DNA from 4 places in the Lysinibacillus parviboronicapiens genome. Region 2 is predicted to be linked to each of the others. Evidence: riboswitches for the same ligand, from Rfam matches in the RefSeq annotation. Region 2 holds a riboswitch; each other region holds the start of a gene.
The links. A riboswitch is a leader RNA that binds a small molecule or an ion and turns the genes downstream of it on or off. The one in region 2 is predicted to bind cobalamin.
Positions count from the first base shown of each region.

Region 1: linked by a shared signal. The riboswitch ahead of C9J31_RS21665 (hypothetical protein) and the one ahead of C9J31_RS12760 (hypothetical protein) in region 2 are both predicted to bind cobalamin.
Region 3: linked by a shared signal. The riboswitch ahead of C9J31_RS10750 (ribonucleoside-diphosphate reductase subunit alpha) and the one ahead of C9J31_RS12760 (hypothetical protein) in region 2 are both predicted to bind cobalamin.
Region 4: linked by a shared signal. The riboswitch ahead of C9J31_RS02860 (ABC transporter substrate-binding protein) and the one ahead of C9J31_RS12760 (hypothetical protein) in region 2 are both predicted to bind cobalamin.

Region 1 is NZ_CP073713.1:4,481,176-4,485,394, forward strand. It holds gene C9J31_RS21660 (ABC transporter substrate-binding protein) at 252-1,202, opposite strand; gene C9J31_RS21665 (hypothetical protein) at 1,208-1,747, opposite strand; cobalamin riboswitch at 1,927-2,127, opposite strand; partial or broken gene C9J31_RS21670 (glutathione peroxidase) at 2,281-2,784, opposite strand; gene C9J31_RS21675 (hypothetical protein) at 2,895-3,443, opposite strand; gene ytvI (sporulation integral membrane protein YtvI) at 3,536-4,219, shown strand, end outside.
Region 2 is NZ_CP073713.1:2,667,666-2,671,884, forward strand. It holds gene C9J31_RS12755 (elongation factor G) at 1-965, shown strand, start outside; gene C9J31_RS12760 (hypothetical protein) at 1,116-1,898, opposite strand; cobalamin riboswitch at 2,168-2,351, opposite strand; gene C9J31_RS12765 (YdeI/OmpD-associated family protein) at 2,565-3,158, opposite strand; gene C9J31_RS12770 (hypothetical protein) at 3,199-3,399, opposite strand; gene C9J31_RS12775 (ABC transporter ATP-binding protein) at 3,623-4,219, opposite strand, start outside.
Region 3 is NZ_CP073713.1:2,255,455-2,259,673, reverse strand. It holds gene C9J31_RS10750 (ribonucleoside-diphosphate reductase subunit alpha) at 1-1,813, opposite strand, end outside; cobalamin riboswitch at 1,976-2,163, opposite strand; gene C9J31_RS10745 (hypothetical protein) at 2,270-2,956, opposite strand; gene C9J31_RS10740 (ECF transporter S component) at 2,953-3,447, opposite strand; gene C9J31_RS10735 (bifunctional adenosylcobinamide kinase/adenosylcobinamide-phosphate guanylyltransferase) at 3,543-3,935, opposite strand; gene C9J31_RS10730 (histidine phosphatase family protein) at 3,887-4,219, opposite strand, start outside.
Region 4 is NZ_CP073713.1:568,654-572,872, reverse strand. It holds gene C9J31_RS02865 (FecCD family ABC transporter permease) at 1-833, opposite strand, end outside; gene C9J31_RS02860 (ABC transporter substrate-binding protein) at 830-1,792, opposite strand; cobalamin riboswitch at 2,023-2,205, opposite strand; gene C9J31_RS02855 (acyl-CoA dehydrogenase family protein) at 2,307-3,974, opposite strand; gene C9J31_RS02850 (class I adenylate-forming enzyme family protein) at 3,977-4,219, opposite strand, start outside.

The DNA of each region.
Region 1 (4,219 bases), 1.8 Mb from region 2:
ACTTTCTATTCTATAAAACAACTGAGGATAATACCAATTTTCACACCAGGGCTTTTCTGTACATAGCAATGCCTTTTCACCAAAAAGACATGCGATGTATAGCGCTATCTAAAATAAATCTTGCCTTCTTACCAGAGCGCATTTCCAGGGCACCTGAGCGCTTCTCCCTCTTTCCGAGCTAATTTCGGCAAGGTGTCATACCTAACAAAAAGCCGTCCTAATCTAATAGAACGGCTCTTAAAAGTCTTTAATTATTGAAACAGCTCAGGATAAACAGCTTTGGCTACTAACTCAACCGCTTCCCCAATACGTGGACCAGGACGAGTGGAAATATCAGCATCTACATAATATACTGCTTTGTTTTGAATCGCTGTAATCGTATTCCAACCATTACGGGCAATAATTTCTGCCGCAGGATCCTTAGCGTAATTCACAGTTGTTAGAATAACTTCAGGGTTTTTAGCAATGACGTCTTCCTCAGAAACCTTTACCCAACCCTTTTGGTCAGCAAATACATTGCTCACATTAGCAGCATTTAAAATTTCTTGTTGGAATGTACCTGCTGCTGTTGTATAAATGTCTGGCTTTGGACTAATCTCCAAGTAAACATTTTTTTGTTTTTCTACATCTTTTACTTTTGCTTGAACATTAGCTATTTTAGCCCTAATGTCTTTATTTAATTGCTCACCTTTATCCTCAACACCCATGACAGTCGCAATTTGTTCTATATCCCCATAAACATCTTTAAATGAGGCTGCTGACTGGATAACAAATACTTTTACACCTGCATCTTCAAGTCCTTTTAACGCGTCATCCTGGCCAGTAGTATAAGCAATCACTACATCTGGCTTTAATGCTAAAATGCGCTCGCTATTAAACGTCATAGAATCTGATACTCGTTCAATGTTTTGTGCTTCTGCTGGATATGTATCATAATCTGTTGCGCCTACGATTTTATCCCCAACACCTAATGCAAATAAAATTTCTGTATTGCTTGGCTGTAATGACACCACAGTTTTTGGTACAGCATCAAATGTCACTTCTACACCACGATCATCAGTCACTTTATAGCCTGTTGCTTCAGTTGATTTTTGTTCCTGAGATGTTTCCCCATTCTTCTCTTCATCAGTTGTACCGCAGCCCACTAGGACAAGTGCTAACATCAAAATTGATAGCCATTGGAAATTAAATAATTTCTTCACTTATCTCATTCTCCTTTTTTCTTTTTCATTGGGTATGATTTACTTATAAACGGAATTTCAGCAATTCCAGCTTGTTGATTCATGTATACAGCCATGACAAAAAACACATTCGCCAGTAATCCTAAATAATCGAAGAGAATAGCTGGTACTTCTCGCTCTTCAGACACTTTGTGCAAGACACGGTATGATTTTTTCGCTTCACTTCGACATAAATGAAGGGCAACAGCAGCCTCCGTTCCTTGTGGTAAAACAAAGTTTTGAATCTCTTCCCTAACATGCTCAACGTAAAAATCATAACGATTACTTAACCATGCTAAATCTTCATCGGTAACTGCCAATTTGCCACGTACTGAACCATTGACATGATAAGCCATCGGCAAAATTGCCAGCAAATCGCCTGCTACAACCTCCACCGTTTCTTTCTTTACAGCCGCCAGGGCAACACCTACATGTGTTGTTAAACTATCTGTACGAATTTCATAATCAACCGTTGATACTTTTTCACGCATAAACGGATAACATGAATAACGCGCATCTTTTTTCAAAACTAAGACCCCCACTTTCTTTCGTGAAATTCTCCTTACTTACTGGATGAAGGTTAAAGTGCATAAAAAAAACGCCACTCCCGATTAATAGAGTAACGACGAAAATGCATAAATAGTGTCGCTTTGACACGACATTGCCTATGTATTTGCCGCATATCCTCCTAACTTCCGAAGAGTACTTATACGTTCAAATAAAGGTCGGTCTCCTGGCTTGTACAGTTCACTACCTAGATGTAGCGATGTCATAAATACCTTCCCATCTAATCTTAGACAGTGGCTTAAATTTATGATTTATGTACTTACAGTTGCGGAAACAGCTTCGGTTTTACACCGAATTCCCGATTATGCTATGGCCTAGCACCCTTATTCTGCAAGAATTATTCACTTGTAAAGCAGTTTATCATATATTGTGATGAAAAAGTAGTTGCGAAATTGCGGAAAACTCGGTCAAAAACATATAAAACCTAGCACTATTTCTACATAACGATTAGCTATTTGTAGTTCTCACCTGAAAATTCTATATTCAATAATGACTATAAAATTCTTTCGATAGCTTGTTCAATATCAAGTTGAGAATCCGTTGGTTCGAAGCGCGCAGTTGTTTTACGATTACCATCTACTAAAAATTGTGTAAAGTTCCAGCGAATATTGCGACCATCTAAAAAGCTAGGTGCTATTTGGACTATCGTTTGAGCTAACATTTTCTCCTGTATATTTGCCTTTCCAAATTCATGAAAATCCACTTCATGCTTTAAATAATTGAATAATGGATGTGTAGTCTCACCATTTACTTGCACTAATTCAAAAATTGGAAATATCACACCATAATTTACTTTACATAGCTGTGTAGTTTCTTCACCATCTTCTGGATTTTGATTGTCAAATTGGTCACAAAGAAAACCTAACACAAGGAAATTATCCTTGCCCTATTTTTCATACATTTTTTGTAAATATTCAAACTGATATGTAAAACGACATTTGTTTGCTGTGTTGACAATAAGCATCGGCTTCCCACGATATGTTTCCATCGATAAAATTTCACCATTTGACTTTTAAACCTCATTTTCATATTTTTCATGATTATAGCAATAAACTAAATTTTCTCCAACAAATGAGTTTCAACATAAAAAATAGCCATTACGCTTGTTTAACGAATGGCTGTCTGATATTTCTTTTTATATTTTACGTTTTGTTCTTCATCAATTAATCTCTTTGCAATTTCTAATAGATTCCTGTCATTCGTGGCATCAAACAACTTTTTAAAGGATACAATAATATCGTATCGGATCAGTGTCGGGTGTTTTTCGTCAATACACGTTTGGAATCTTTTTGCTAAATACGAAACAATTAAATCTCTTTGCACTTGTCCAGCAAGCCCAATTTGCCAGATTGCTTGTAGACTATGTCTTGCCGTTACAGTTTTATCATCATACGTTACTGCCCAAATTTTCAAAAAATCCTCTAGTACACGTTCTTCTGGATCACTTTTAGCCGCCAATGCGCATAAAAACTGTACTGCACGTGCACGTACATGTCCATCTTTATATGTAAGGGCTTGAACGAGATGCTCCCAGACTGAGTATGTCCAGTCAACTGGTTCTTGCATAATTTTTATCAATTCTTCATAAGACTCGAATTGGATTTCACGGTCATGCTCTGTTATATTACTAAAAAGTTGCAAAATCTCTTTTTCCATGATTCATCCCTACCTTTATTCTGTCAGAACGTTATAAAATTTTAAATTTTTTATGTTACACTTAACTTAATTTATACAAAGAAGGAGAGTTTATGAATAAATCTATTACCCGAAAGTTGATTTTACGAACGCTTGTGATTATATGTCTAATAGTGGCGGCATATTTTATCATACCAGTCTCCGTGCCTATTATATTGGCGGGGATTACCGCTTTTTTCTTAGAACCAATTGTAATGTTTTTTAAACGAAAATGGAAAATGTCTCGGAAAATTGCAGTCGCCTTCATTTACATAATGAGCGTTATCTTTATTTCTATTATTTGTTACTTTACTATTACACAGCTCATGTCGCAAATTATAGTAGTTTCAAAGCAAGCCCCCTATTATATTTCTAAACTATCGGAAATGTGGTTAAACATGCAAGATAACATTTCTAAATATACGGAAGACTTCCCCGCTGAAGTGAGTGCTTCACTTCAAAGTACAACAATGGATTTCATTAAGAAAATTGAAGAATCTTTTCTAAACATCTTTAATTATACCAAAGTTACTGCATTCTTTTCAGAAATTCCAAGCCTCTTTATTAGTCTTCTCGTATATATGATTGCTCTATTTCTATTTATGCTAGATTTACCAAAATTAAAACAAGTTACTTACAAATATTTGAAGCCATCTACTGCGAAAAAAATGAAAATAATTTCTAATCGTTTAAAAGACGCATTTTTTGGTTTTATGAAGGCACATCTACTCGTGAGCTTTATTATTGGAGGTGTCACA
Region 2 (4,219 bases):
ATGAACTCATACCAACATTACAAGCGAAGGTGCAATATGTAGGACAGCAACATATTAAGGAAGTGCTGAAAATCTTCCGTTTACTTGAAGCGGAGGAGCCCTCGTTACGTGTTGTATGGCACGAGAAATTTCAGAAAATACACGTACATATAATGGGCGTTATTCAGCTTGAGGTTTTGAGTGAAGTGCTAAAAGATCGCTTTTCACTGACAATTACATTTGGTGAACCACAAATTTTATACATGGAAACAATTGCATCAACAGTAACTGGCTATGGTCATTTTGAACCTTTAAAGCATTATGCTGAGGTGCATTTACGTATGGCACCAACTACACGCGGAGTTGGCAATACGTTTGTCAATGCTTGTCACGCTGATGATTTATCTGTCGGTCATCAACGACTTATTGAAAAGCACCTATTCGAGCGTGAACATCATGGACTTTTAACAGGCTTCCCTGTCACAGATATTCAGTTCACCCTTCTAACAGGAAGAGCCCATATTAAGCATACCGATGGCGGCGATTTCCGAGAAGCGACATTCCGCGCACTGCGTCAAGGCCTTGAACAAGCTGAAAATCTATTACTTGAACCCTATTACCGCTTCAAGCTAAAGGCGCCTAACGATTTTATTGGCCGTATGATGACCGATATTCAACAAGCTGCCGGCACATTCGATGCACCAATTTTGACTGAACAACAGGTAATTTTAACAGGGCGTGCACCTGTTGCTACATTTATGGGCTATAGTACAGTCTTTGCTGCGTATACAAATGGCAAAGGCTCATTGTCGCTACAATTTGATGGCTATGATGTTTGCCATAATACAGCGGAAATTATTACTCAAATCGGCTACGATAAACAGGCCGATCCTGAATATACATCCTCTAGTATATTTTGCGCTAAAGGGAAAGGCTACTCTGTTCCCTGGCAGGAAGCACAAGCTGCCATGCATTGCATAAAATAAAGTGAAACCTCAATAAAAAGGCTTCATGCCCCGGTATGCCAATAGCTACAATGATTCTAATAAACTTTTTTATAAACAATTCAGCGGATTATAAAGCTTTTTAAATTTTCTACAAAAATAAGTCCTCCACAATAAATGGAGGACTGGCGATTATAAAGCATGCGCTGTACTCGTTGACTGTTCAACGAGTACATACGCAGGTTCCACAATGACATACCCATGATTATTCGAAAAATCAATGAGCACTGTACCAGGCTTACTCTTTAATAATTGTAAATTATCGATAGTTTGGAGCAATAATTCATGGCCATTGCCACGCGGGTGCCAATTTAAATGGTAATCATTCAGTGCTTTTACAGCTTGCATAAATTGCGCATATTCGTGCTCTACGTATTTTTTTAGATTCGTTAATTTAGTAGACTCTCTTTTTGTCGCAACGACTAACGCTAAATCTGCCAAATACGTCTCATAAAAACGCATGACCATCGAGCACAGTAGATCATTTACACGTGCCGCGCTTAAAATGGGCTTCGGGTTCAAGTGAAGCCTTTCTAAATTTGGTTTTGCACGAACCGAATCGATACGTGTAATTAAATGATATGCTTCTCCGTTCACTTCATAAACAATTGGATTGGTCGGCATATACATCATAAAGCCATTCTTTCTTGTTTTTAACTCATCTGCCACACTCGCCTTGGCAAATAGATGTCCATCATAGTCTTCATTTTGAATCCAAATAATTTCTTTGTTATATAAAATTCGATCAAACAGTTGTTCGTTGCGAATAAGTCCTGTTGCTAAAAACTGATCGACAAGTGATTCGATAACGATTCTTGTCTTCGTCTGCTTTCCTACTTCTGTGCGTGGATGCTTACAAATTTTCATCGTTGATTGCTGCTTTTCCTGTGCTGTACATACATGAATATTCGTCATACGTGCATTCCTCTTTTCGTACATATTTTCAAAACGACAGGTATACGACCACTAAAAAAACGAATTTCTTCTTAATTTAAGAGGAAATCCGTCGCAATGGCTTTAACACCTTATACATATCATTCATCACGCAGCATCAAACATCGCCCATATAGAAAAGAATCGGTTCGATACCGAATACTTTCTTTTACTATGGGCGTTTGACGTACTGTGACGAACAGAACATTCTGTTTTGTCAACATGCCACCTCCTATTCCTCGTAGGGTTTTGGTGTGTACTCGTAATAGGCAGGTCTCCTGACTTATGGTCAACGCATCTTTCCCCTTCCCGTCTATAGACAGTGGTATTTAAAAAAGACGCTCACATTTACAGTTGCGGGACAGTGTCGGACTTACACCGACTTCCCTTTTAGTAAATTGATTTTCAATTTACACCTATTACTACACGCTATTCAGTTGTGAAAGAAAATGGACTAAGTCACATTCCTTATAGATTACTAATATTAATTGTAAAGAAGTGTATTTCTAATGTCAATTATCACAAAATATTCCAATTTTTTGTGTCGTAGAGTGTAGAGTTAACATTGCCCCAGTTCGTTAAAAAAATAGCTTTGCAGCAAAAAAAAATATCCTCTAGTTTGATTAATGATATTTTCTATCAAATGAACTAATCATTTAATCCCTTTCCATCGAGAATTTGCTGCATATATTTTTCAACCCTTGCCACTCGAGTTTTGGATTGTTTGGGTTGAGAAAAATAAAGAATGTATGCCCTTTGCCGACCCGGTGTCAATGCTTCAAAGGCTGTTTCCAGTGCAGGGAACTCATTGAATTTATTTTGAAGCTCTTCAGGAAAGATAATTTCGGTATTCTGTTTATAATTCACTTCCAAACCGGCCTTTTCTACTTCAATGGCTTCAAGAATATAGTCTTTCAAGATGGCTTCCATTTCAACGATTTCCCGCACATTGGTAAACCGAATTTGGCGTGCCGCCTGTACATTTTCTGTTTGTTGAATGAGAATGCCATGGGAATTCTTTAACAAGGCACCTTTATGAAACAAAAGTGCACAATAGTCTTTAAATCCATGTATTAGAACTATGTTTTTATTGTCAAACATGTAACAAGGATGTTTCCACTTTATTTCTTCGGTCAGCTCACACGCTAGAACGATATCTCTCAACGTCGCAAATTCTTCCCTCCACTTTTTTGCTTGACTTATAAATTCATCAACTTTCGGATTCATTCTATTATTTGTCATCAAGGAACACCTCGCATTAATTTTGTTCAGCTGCAATCAATTATTCATGAAGTAACCCAGCGCGAATCATCTCAATACGACTATCAACACCTAGCTGTTCAAGGTTTTCTAGTTGAGCCCGCGTCATATAGTACATACTAATACTTCCATCCATACTAAGACGAACTTCGAATAAAGTATCATCTATCTGCGTTATTTCAATCGAGTTATTGTGGTCAAGTTGTATGTTTACGCTTTTCAAACGCTATCACCCCATTCAATTATAACGTCAATACCTTGGCGAACTAAAGCTACTCCATTAATTTAGCCTTTTGTAGATGCAAAAACGGTCAAGCTATCGAAGCTAATCGTTGATTGTTTAATGCGCTATACAATAATTTAACTAAAGTGGATATAAACATGAAGTAACTACTCTTTAAGGAAGAACGCTTTGTCCAACATAGCCTGTCCCCTGCAAAAATCTATCATCCCATCGCTTGAAACAGCTTTTGGGCATAGCTGTTGGTCAATTGAAAAACACCATGCTCTTTTTTACCTTCATCGACTATTTTTCCATCCTTCATGACATACAAGCGTTCGCATAAATAGGAAACAGCCTTTAAATCATGGGAAATAAATAAAATAGCCATGTGCTGTTCTTTATTTAGTGTGATTAATAAATCAATGATTTCCCGTTGCGTTAATCGGTCTAAGCTGGAAACAATTTCGTCGCACACTAACAATTTGGGCTCTACTAACAGGGATCTTAACAAATTAACTCTTTGCCTTTCTCCACCACTTAGCTCATTTGGCAAACAATTTAACACAGCGACTGGTAGCTTTACCTTATCGAGCATGGCATGCAAATCGTTGTTGGTCACTGTTTTTTTATACTGTAATGGCTCCAATAAGGATTCTTTTACAGTCCACATTGGGTTTAAAGCGGCAGTCGCGTTTTGGAAGATCAACTGACAGTGTTCATAAAATGACGAACAATTTTTCTTTGTAATCTCCACGTCATTAAAATAAATGTGACCTTGGTTGGCCCTTTCCAACTGCATTATGATTTTAGCAAGTGTACT
Region 3 (4,219 bases), 410 kb from region 2:
TTGTTGCCACATCCGCACGTAATGCCTGCCACTTGTCACTGCTATAGCCACGTTTCTCAAAGTACGTCCCCGTTTGCCAATCCGAGCCTTCAAACAATGGATATGCTCCTTTTTCACGTGCTAGTGCATTGGATGCACGAATCGTTAAATAGGCAATTTCTTCATAAAGCTTGTCCGCATAGTCTACTGCCTCATCTGATTCCCATTGTATTTCCTTCAAAGCCAGTAAATGATGCCAGCCAAATGTACCGAGCCCAATGCCACGGTATCGAGCGTTCGTCCGCTCTGCCTGTTTAACTGGAATTGTATTTAAGGCAATGACATTATCAAGCATACGAACTTGAATTGGTATCAAACGTTCTAAGACATCAGCTGGTACAGCCTTCCCTAAATTCACAGAAGATAAATTACATACCACGAAATCTCCTGGCTTACGGCGAGTAACGATGACATCATCCTCTAAAGTAATCGACTCAAATTCAGTAGCCGACATGTTTTGGAAGATCTCTGTACATAGATTCGAACTATAAATCATGCCCTCATGCTTATTTGGGTTCATACGATTTACTTCATCACGGTAAAACATAAACGGCACACCCGTCTCCAACTGAGAACGCATAATACGCTTCATAATATCAATAGCCGGTACAACTTCACGGCTTAGTAACGGATTAGCAATACATGCCGCATATTTTTCTCGGAACGAGCCATCACCCTTTTGTTCATCATAGAAATCTTCAAGGGAAAAGCCCATTACCTCACGTACTTCATGTGGATCAAATAAATGCCAATCCTCTCGTGCCTCAACTGCCTCCATAAATAAATCTGGTAAGCAAAGCCCCGTGAAAATATCATGTGCACGCAGTCGCTCATCTCCGTTATTCAAGCGTAAATCTAAAAACGTAAAGACATCCTTATGCCAAACATCCAAATACACCGCTATTGCACCTTGTCGCTGTCCTAACTGATCTACCGATACAGCTGTATTATTAAGCTGTTTTATCCAAGGTAACACGCCACTTGATGCACCTTTAAAGCCTTTAATGGATGAGCCACGACTACGGATTTTGCCCATATAGACGCCAATGCCACCGCCATATTTCGATAATGTTGCGACATCTGTATTCGTGTCATAAATACTTTGCAAGCTATCATCTACTGTATCGATAAAGCAACTAGAAAGTTGGCCATGTGTTTTCCCTGCATTGGATAAAGTCGGCGTTGCAACGGTCATATATAAATTACTCATGGCCCAGTAAGATTCACGAACTTTAGCTAAGCGATTTTCAGTCTCATCTTGCATGAGCGTCATCGCGATGACCATCCATCGCTCCTGCGGTAGCTCCACTGGCGTTTTTGTATAATCACGTACCACATAACGATCCATTAATGTTTTTAACCCAATATACGTAAACAGCTCATCTCGGCTTTGTTCTAAATATGATGCTAGTTCCATTAGCTCCTGCTTACTATACTTTGTTGTTAAACATTGGTGATAAAGTCCAGCCTCTGTATATTTTGCGAGCTGAGCTGGAAATACGTTATAGACATCTTCCACAGCTACACCTCTACGCATAGCAAATTGATCGTATAACTTCTCTAAATAAATTTGTGCCGCAACAAAGGTCCAGAAGGGTTCATCTTCGTCAATTAGACTAAGTGTTTGTAAAATCATCGCATCCGCCCATGCTTCAAACGTGGCATTGTCGTTTTTTCGTAGCCATCGATCCGATAACCTTACAAAACTTTCAAGTTCATCCTCCGTATAACTTATCTTTAACTTAGCAATTTGTTGTTCAATTTGAATTGTCATTTACACATTCTCTCCCTTTCTACCTTCAGACAACACAAAAAGCGATCACACAACATGTATCTGTTGCGGGATCGCTATAAATCGGAAATGGAAATGAAGGACATGTACACATCAAAGTGGACAAATCTCTCGCCTCCACTTCTCAATCCCCGAAGAATGTGTTGCTGTCTTGAACAAATCGGCAGGTCTCCTGGCTCATGCTTCCTCCAAACGATTGCCTTCCCGTTAATCACAGTGGCATTGTCATCATTTGTCAGCACTTACAGTTGCGGGGACAGCTTCGGCTTAAGATTGCTCTATTTCCGAATTCCCTTTTAAACCAATATGGTACCGCTCGTCCAAATACTATATATTGTGTTTTAACTCCTAAACAAATCTAACATATTGTGTTTCTTGTTGCAATAGGCGTTTCGAACCTTGCATTTGCTAAATCATATTTATTGCTCGATGCAAGCCCTATAACCGTGCAGTTCTACGTATTTTCTCAAAATTTCTAGCAAAAATTTTTTCGGCGAGATGCTCTTTTTCTGGATGTACACCTAGTAAAATAACCGCACATGGACCTGCTGTTTTCTTAGTATCCAAAGAACTTTTTACCTGCTGGTCGCCAAAAAGTCGGGTGAATTCTACTTGTAGACCTTTTGACCCTACAGGCCATACCTGCTGTACAATTTCTTCGCGCCATGCAAAAAAAATAGGTTGGAGTTGTGCAACATCGTCTGGCTGCGCAAGGACTTCATTTCCAACAAGTGGAAGGCCGTAAGTGTACCAAATCAGCTTGTCACGCTCATAAATTGTACGATTTTGCTGCGCACCAAGCATAGTTAAGGATAGACCTGATTGTAACGTTGGCATATTGGATTCTGAGCTACCATCAATCTGTGGACAGTCAACACCAATTTCATCAAATACCTGCTCAATACCAGAGACATAGCGCGCCCAAGCAGCATCCCCTGAGAAATTGGCAAGTAGTATATGCAGAGGCATCGCATTCGCCGCAAGCTGTTCTAAAAAAGTCACACGAGCTGTTAAGTAGGCCGTTAGTGTATCAGACGTAGCTACAACATCTTGAGGCTTCTCGCCAATAGCCGCGGCATTATCCGTTGTGGCAATCAGTGCACCAACTTTTACGGCATTTCTCAATGCGCTCGCCCTGCTTTACGTACGAACACTTTGGCAAGTATCGGCATTACTACAGCGACGATTACTAAGTTAATGACTGTTGCCATGAAAATGCTTGCTAATGATCCCCAATAAAATGCTGGGCTAATGATGAAGTAAAACGGTAGTGGTGAAACGACACCATTTAATAAAAGTGCAACTGGCCATTTCCAGAAATGTAAGCCTCTTTTATGCATCATACCGAATACCCAAACTACAATAAACATTTCGACTGCAATAATAATATGCAGAGGGCCTAGCTGAAAGCCAGATGTTAATGCTGAAATAATATGTCCAATTGAGCCAGCAATACCTGCTAAGACAGGCGATAAAAACACAACACTTAAAAATGCAGGTGCTGAGTCGAGTGCCGCCGTTGATACAAACGACGGAATTTTAATGACTGCCCCGACTGCACAAATAGCCGCAACCATCGCAGTTAACGACAAGTTCATTAATTTTTGTCGATCCATTCCATATCCTCTTTTCTTGTTATAGGTTGACATATTTTCAGGAAAGTTCCTTGAGGCAAAGTCTATAACTAGTAAGTGACACACCACATCCTAAATCATTTGAGATGTTCACCGATGCCATACCAAATACGAACAACTTGTTCGGCTTCAGTAAATAATGCTTGGTACAGACGTCCACAAGTGTCACGTAATAATCGTGCCTGTTTTTCCATCGGCACAACACCACGCCCCATATCGGTCACAATTATAAACAATGTACAATTTTCTTCAAGGGTCTTTAGTTGTGTCAAAAGGTGCGCGACAATCATTTCATCTGCCTCAAGATTTTGTGTAACAAGCCATTTTTCTAAATTTTTTATCACAACTACATCACAAGCAGGTGCATAATCCGGGAGTGCGCCATCCACAACCGCAACCTTCTGTCCTGCAAGCAAACGCATTACATAGTCGGTTTTGCCGTTATAGGCGCCTCCGATAAAGACATGCATCTGGCCCCCTCCTTCCAAGCATCGTACGAAAACCGTAAAGTAAACATGTTATCGTGTGGCACCTGATACGACCAAAAGGATTTTTCTATTGGTGCAAATGCCACTAGTAAAGCTCGAATGACCCCACCGTGCACGACAAGAACCGTATCATGCGCCTCTTTTGGCAACGCTGTGAAGCCTTCTATTACACGGGCACAAAATACATCAAAGCCTTCCCCGTTAGGTGGAGTCGTTTTAATAGGTTCATCTAGCCATGCACAATAACGACTGTCTGACTTTAATTC
Region 4 (4,219 bases), 2.1 Mb from region 2:
GGCAGTAGATGACGGTGGTCTGAACCCCAAATCATACGGGTCATATGCGGAACAACTAGTCCAACAAATCCTATCGTTCCAGAAACTGCAACCGCTGCGCCTGTTAACATTGAGCCACCTGCTAAAATTAAATATTTACTTCGTTTGACATTGACGCCTAAATGCTTCGCACGCTCTTCTCCATATAAAAGAACATTTAACTCTCTTCTTTGCGTCCATAGCATCAACGAGCCAATCACAACAAACGGTGCAATCATTTGTACGTATGGCCACCCGCGCATTGATACCGAACCAAGCAGCCAACCGATAATTTGTCGTAATTCCTCACCGGTTAAAGCTATCATTAACGAAATAAGAGAACCTAAAAATGAACTAAAAATAACGCCTGTTAAAATAAGTGTTTCCATTTTCAGTGAACGGTCAACTAACCTAGCAAAGGTCATAACAGCTACCATTGTTAACACCGCACCAATCATACTAAATATCGGTAATGCGTACAGACCTACAACCGGAATGGAAATCCCAAAAAACAGTGTCATTACTGCTCCTACAGAGGCGCCAGAAGAAACACCTAATGTATAGGGATCTGCTAAAGGATTTTTTAATAAGCCTTGGAATGCCGCACCTGCAATCGCAAGCGATGCTCCTACAAGTCCTGCTAACATGACACGTGGCATTCGAATTTTCCACAAAATATTGGCAGCCGTTTCATCTGCTGCCTTATTCCACAATACTTCTAGTGGAATATGAACTGAGCCTATCGATACGCCACACCAGATGCTAATGATTAGAAGCGTTATCGCTGTTACATAGGCAAATACTATTCTACTCACTCGAATGCCTCTGGATAGATGGCTTTAGCTAATTCTTCAAGACCATCTGCTAAACGTGGACCTTGACGACTTATCATATTTTCATCTACTTGTACAATCGCTTTATTTTTCACTGCATTAATTGTGTCAAAGCCTGCACGTTGGGGAATTTTCGTTAAAATATCAGGTACATAATTATATGTCACAACAATAACATCTGGATTTTTTGCTATGATTTGTTCAGCATCGATCTTATACCAGCCGTTCGTATCTGCCGCGATGTTGTCTGCGTGTATCATTTCCAACATTTCCTGCATAAAAGTATCCTTACCTGGTGTATAAATTTCTGGTTCATCCGATGTTTCTACAAAAACCTTTTTCGGTTCCACGCCTGCAAGCTTTGACTCAACCTCTTCTACTTTTGCTTTCATGTTAGCAATCATTTTTCTTGCTTCTGGTAACTTCCCCGTTGCACGCCCTAGCTGTTCAATTGTTGTATATGTTTCATTAAAGTTATCTGCATTTGCTACAACATATACCTTCACACCGGCTGCTTCTAATTGAGCTAACGCTCCGTCCAGAGAAGCAATACTAGACTCATGTGCAAACACGATATCTGGTGTAAGCGCAATAATTTGCTCAATATTAAATTCCATACTGCCTACTTTTTCTTTGTCCGCCGTCTCTGCTGGATAATCATCATAATCATTGACTCCAACGATTTCATTATTTAAACCAAGTCCAAATAAAATTTCCGTATTACTCGGTATGAGGGAAATAATTCTTTCCGGTGGTGCTTCTAGTGTAATATCCTTGCCAGTAACGTCTGTCATTGTAAGCGGGAATGTAGCTTCCTCTCCTTGCGAAGTTGCCTGTTGCTCTGTTGCAGGATTGTCGTTTTTCGTTTCCTTGCTATTACATGCCGCAAGTAGGCCAATTGCGAGCAATGCTGACAATCCTATTTTCAAATACTTTTTCACTGTGAACCCTCCCTAATGAACCTGCTTGTGCGCATTTAATCGCTCTGTTTTCTTGATTTATCGATACTTTTTCGTATCTTATCGCCCAACTTTGAGAATTTGTCGCCCACAATCTTGTATTTTATCGAGAAACTTTGTAAAACTGAAAACACCCCTCATCACAAAAGATGAGGGGCTGTTTGCACATAAATACATACGCAAAATCCACCACCCTATCCTCGTAGGCTGTAACGTGTTGCACTATAAAGGCAGGTCTCCTGGCTCGTGCGCTAGTTGTTTTTCATGCCTTCCCGAAAAGTTTTCAGTGGCATAAATTGAAAAAACTCGCACTTACAGTGGCGGGACCGCATCGGAATTACACCGATTTCCCTTTTCACTTTACTTAGTAAAGAACCTTTATAATATTTTAGTTGATTTCATTATACATGAAATTAGAAAGATATAACGATAAAAAAGGTGGACTCGTCTTGCATGGAGAAAGCCGCCTCAAGGACTTTGAGACGGCTCGCGATAGCTATATGATTTCCGCAAAATATTGCACAGTTTTCATTGGCGCACCGATTTTACGCAGTGCCCATGTATCCTCTAAATAGATATCTGCTAGCTTTTCATATTTACCACCAAATCTATCTGCCCATTCTACGGCTACGACACTTTCATAGACATGTGCCATGTTCTCTGCAATCCTTTTAGCGTCAAATGTTTTAGTTGCCTCATCTAGATGACTGAAGATTTGCAAGTTCTCTTCTAATTTTTCTAATTGCTCACTTACGATTTGCAGCAATGGACTAGCAGATAACGAAGCTAATCTCTCTTGCATAACTTGAACAAACAATTCATGTGCCTGAAACTTTTCCACTAAACGAATAAGCTCTAATGCTAAAATATTGGCTGTACCTTCCCAAACTGTGAGTACCTGCGCATCTCTCAAAAGGCGGGGTGTGACAAAATCTTCAATATAGCCATTACCACCATGCAGTTCAATTGCTTCACTTGCATAATGCAGCGCTTGCTCGGCTGCTTCTTTTTTCATAATGGCAATATTTAAACGATTCATAATGATGTCTTGTTTATTGCCCTGGCCGCTTGTTACCTTATCGTACAGTTGAATGACATCAAAGACAGTTGCCACCTCTACATGTAGCTTCGCTGCAAATTTTCCTAACGTATCCTGAATCATTGGATATTGTGTTAAAGGCAGTCCAAACGCATATCGATTTGTCACATAGTGCTTAGCTTCTAAATAACCGCGACGCATAATGCCAATTGAGGCAACAGCATTGCATATTCTGGACAAATTAAGTGCCTCCAACATATAATAAATCCCTTTATTTGGATCACCTACAACATATGCAAACGCCCCATCAAACTCGACTTCACCAGATGGTACTGCCTTGACACCTAGCTTATCCTTTAAACGCCGAATACGTAGATGATTAATCGTACCATCCTCTTGATGCCATGGTACGGCGAATAGCGTTAAACCTTTCGATCCTTTGGGTGCGTCCTCCATTCGTGCCAATACCATCGCTACGCCGCACATCCCTGCATTCGATGCAAAATATTTCTCACCATATAGTCGAAACTGTTTGCCATCATGTACAGCTTTCACAACATTTGCCCCAACATCAGAGCCCCCTTGTCGCTCTGTTAAAAATGTCGCACCCTCATAAAGCTTCGTGTCACCCGTTGCACAAACATGTAGTAGAAAGCGCTCCCTTACTTCATCACTCGCATAATGGTCGAGTAAATATGCTGTTGCCATCGATAAAGTTACAGGGCAATAGAAACCTGGCTCCGCATGAGACAGCAAATACCCTTGTGCAAAGCTATATACATAATTGCCCTTCCTGCCTAGCTGTGGAATCTCCTTATGCACATAGCCCACTATCCCTGTGTTATATGTTTCTTCAATCGTTCTTTTATAACCGTCATTAACCCATATTTCCGATACTTCTTCACCATAAGCATTATATCTTTGTAGTCTAGGTTCGCCTGTTTTGTCGGTATGCTTTGCTCTTTCATCAATCTCACCTGCACAAAGCTCACCGAAATCAGTTAGTTCGCGCATTGCATAGTCGTGGAACTCTTCATCTAGCATCAACTCTAATACTTTTTGCAAAGTATCATTTTCTGTAAAAAAATTGGACGTCCGAGTCTCCTCTTGTTGTAAAACCTTCATCATTATCTCACCTCTTGTCCCTTCAGAGATTGCTTCAATATTTTTCCTGATGCATTTCGCGGGAGTGCTTCCACACGTTCAAAAATACGTGGAATTTTATATTTTGCTAGATGTTCTTCCAGATAAGCAATGAGTATTTCTTCATTAATTTCTACCTTCGAGGCATAAACCGCTTTCACCGTTTCGCCCCACTGAGGATGTGGAGCACCGATAACAGCAACCTCAAAGATACCTTCGTAACCTAC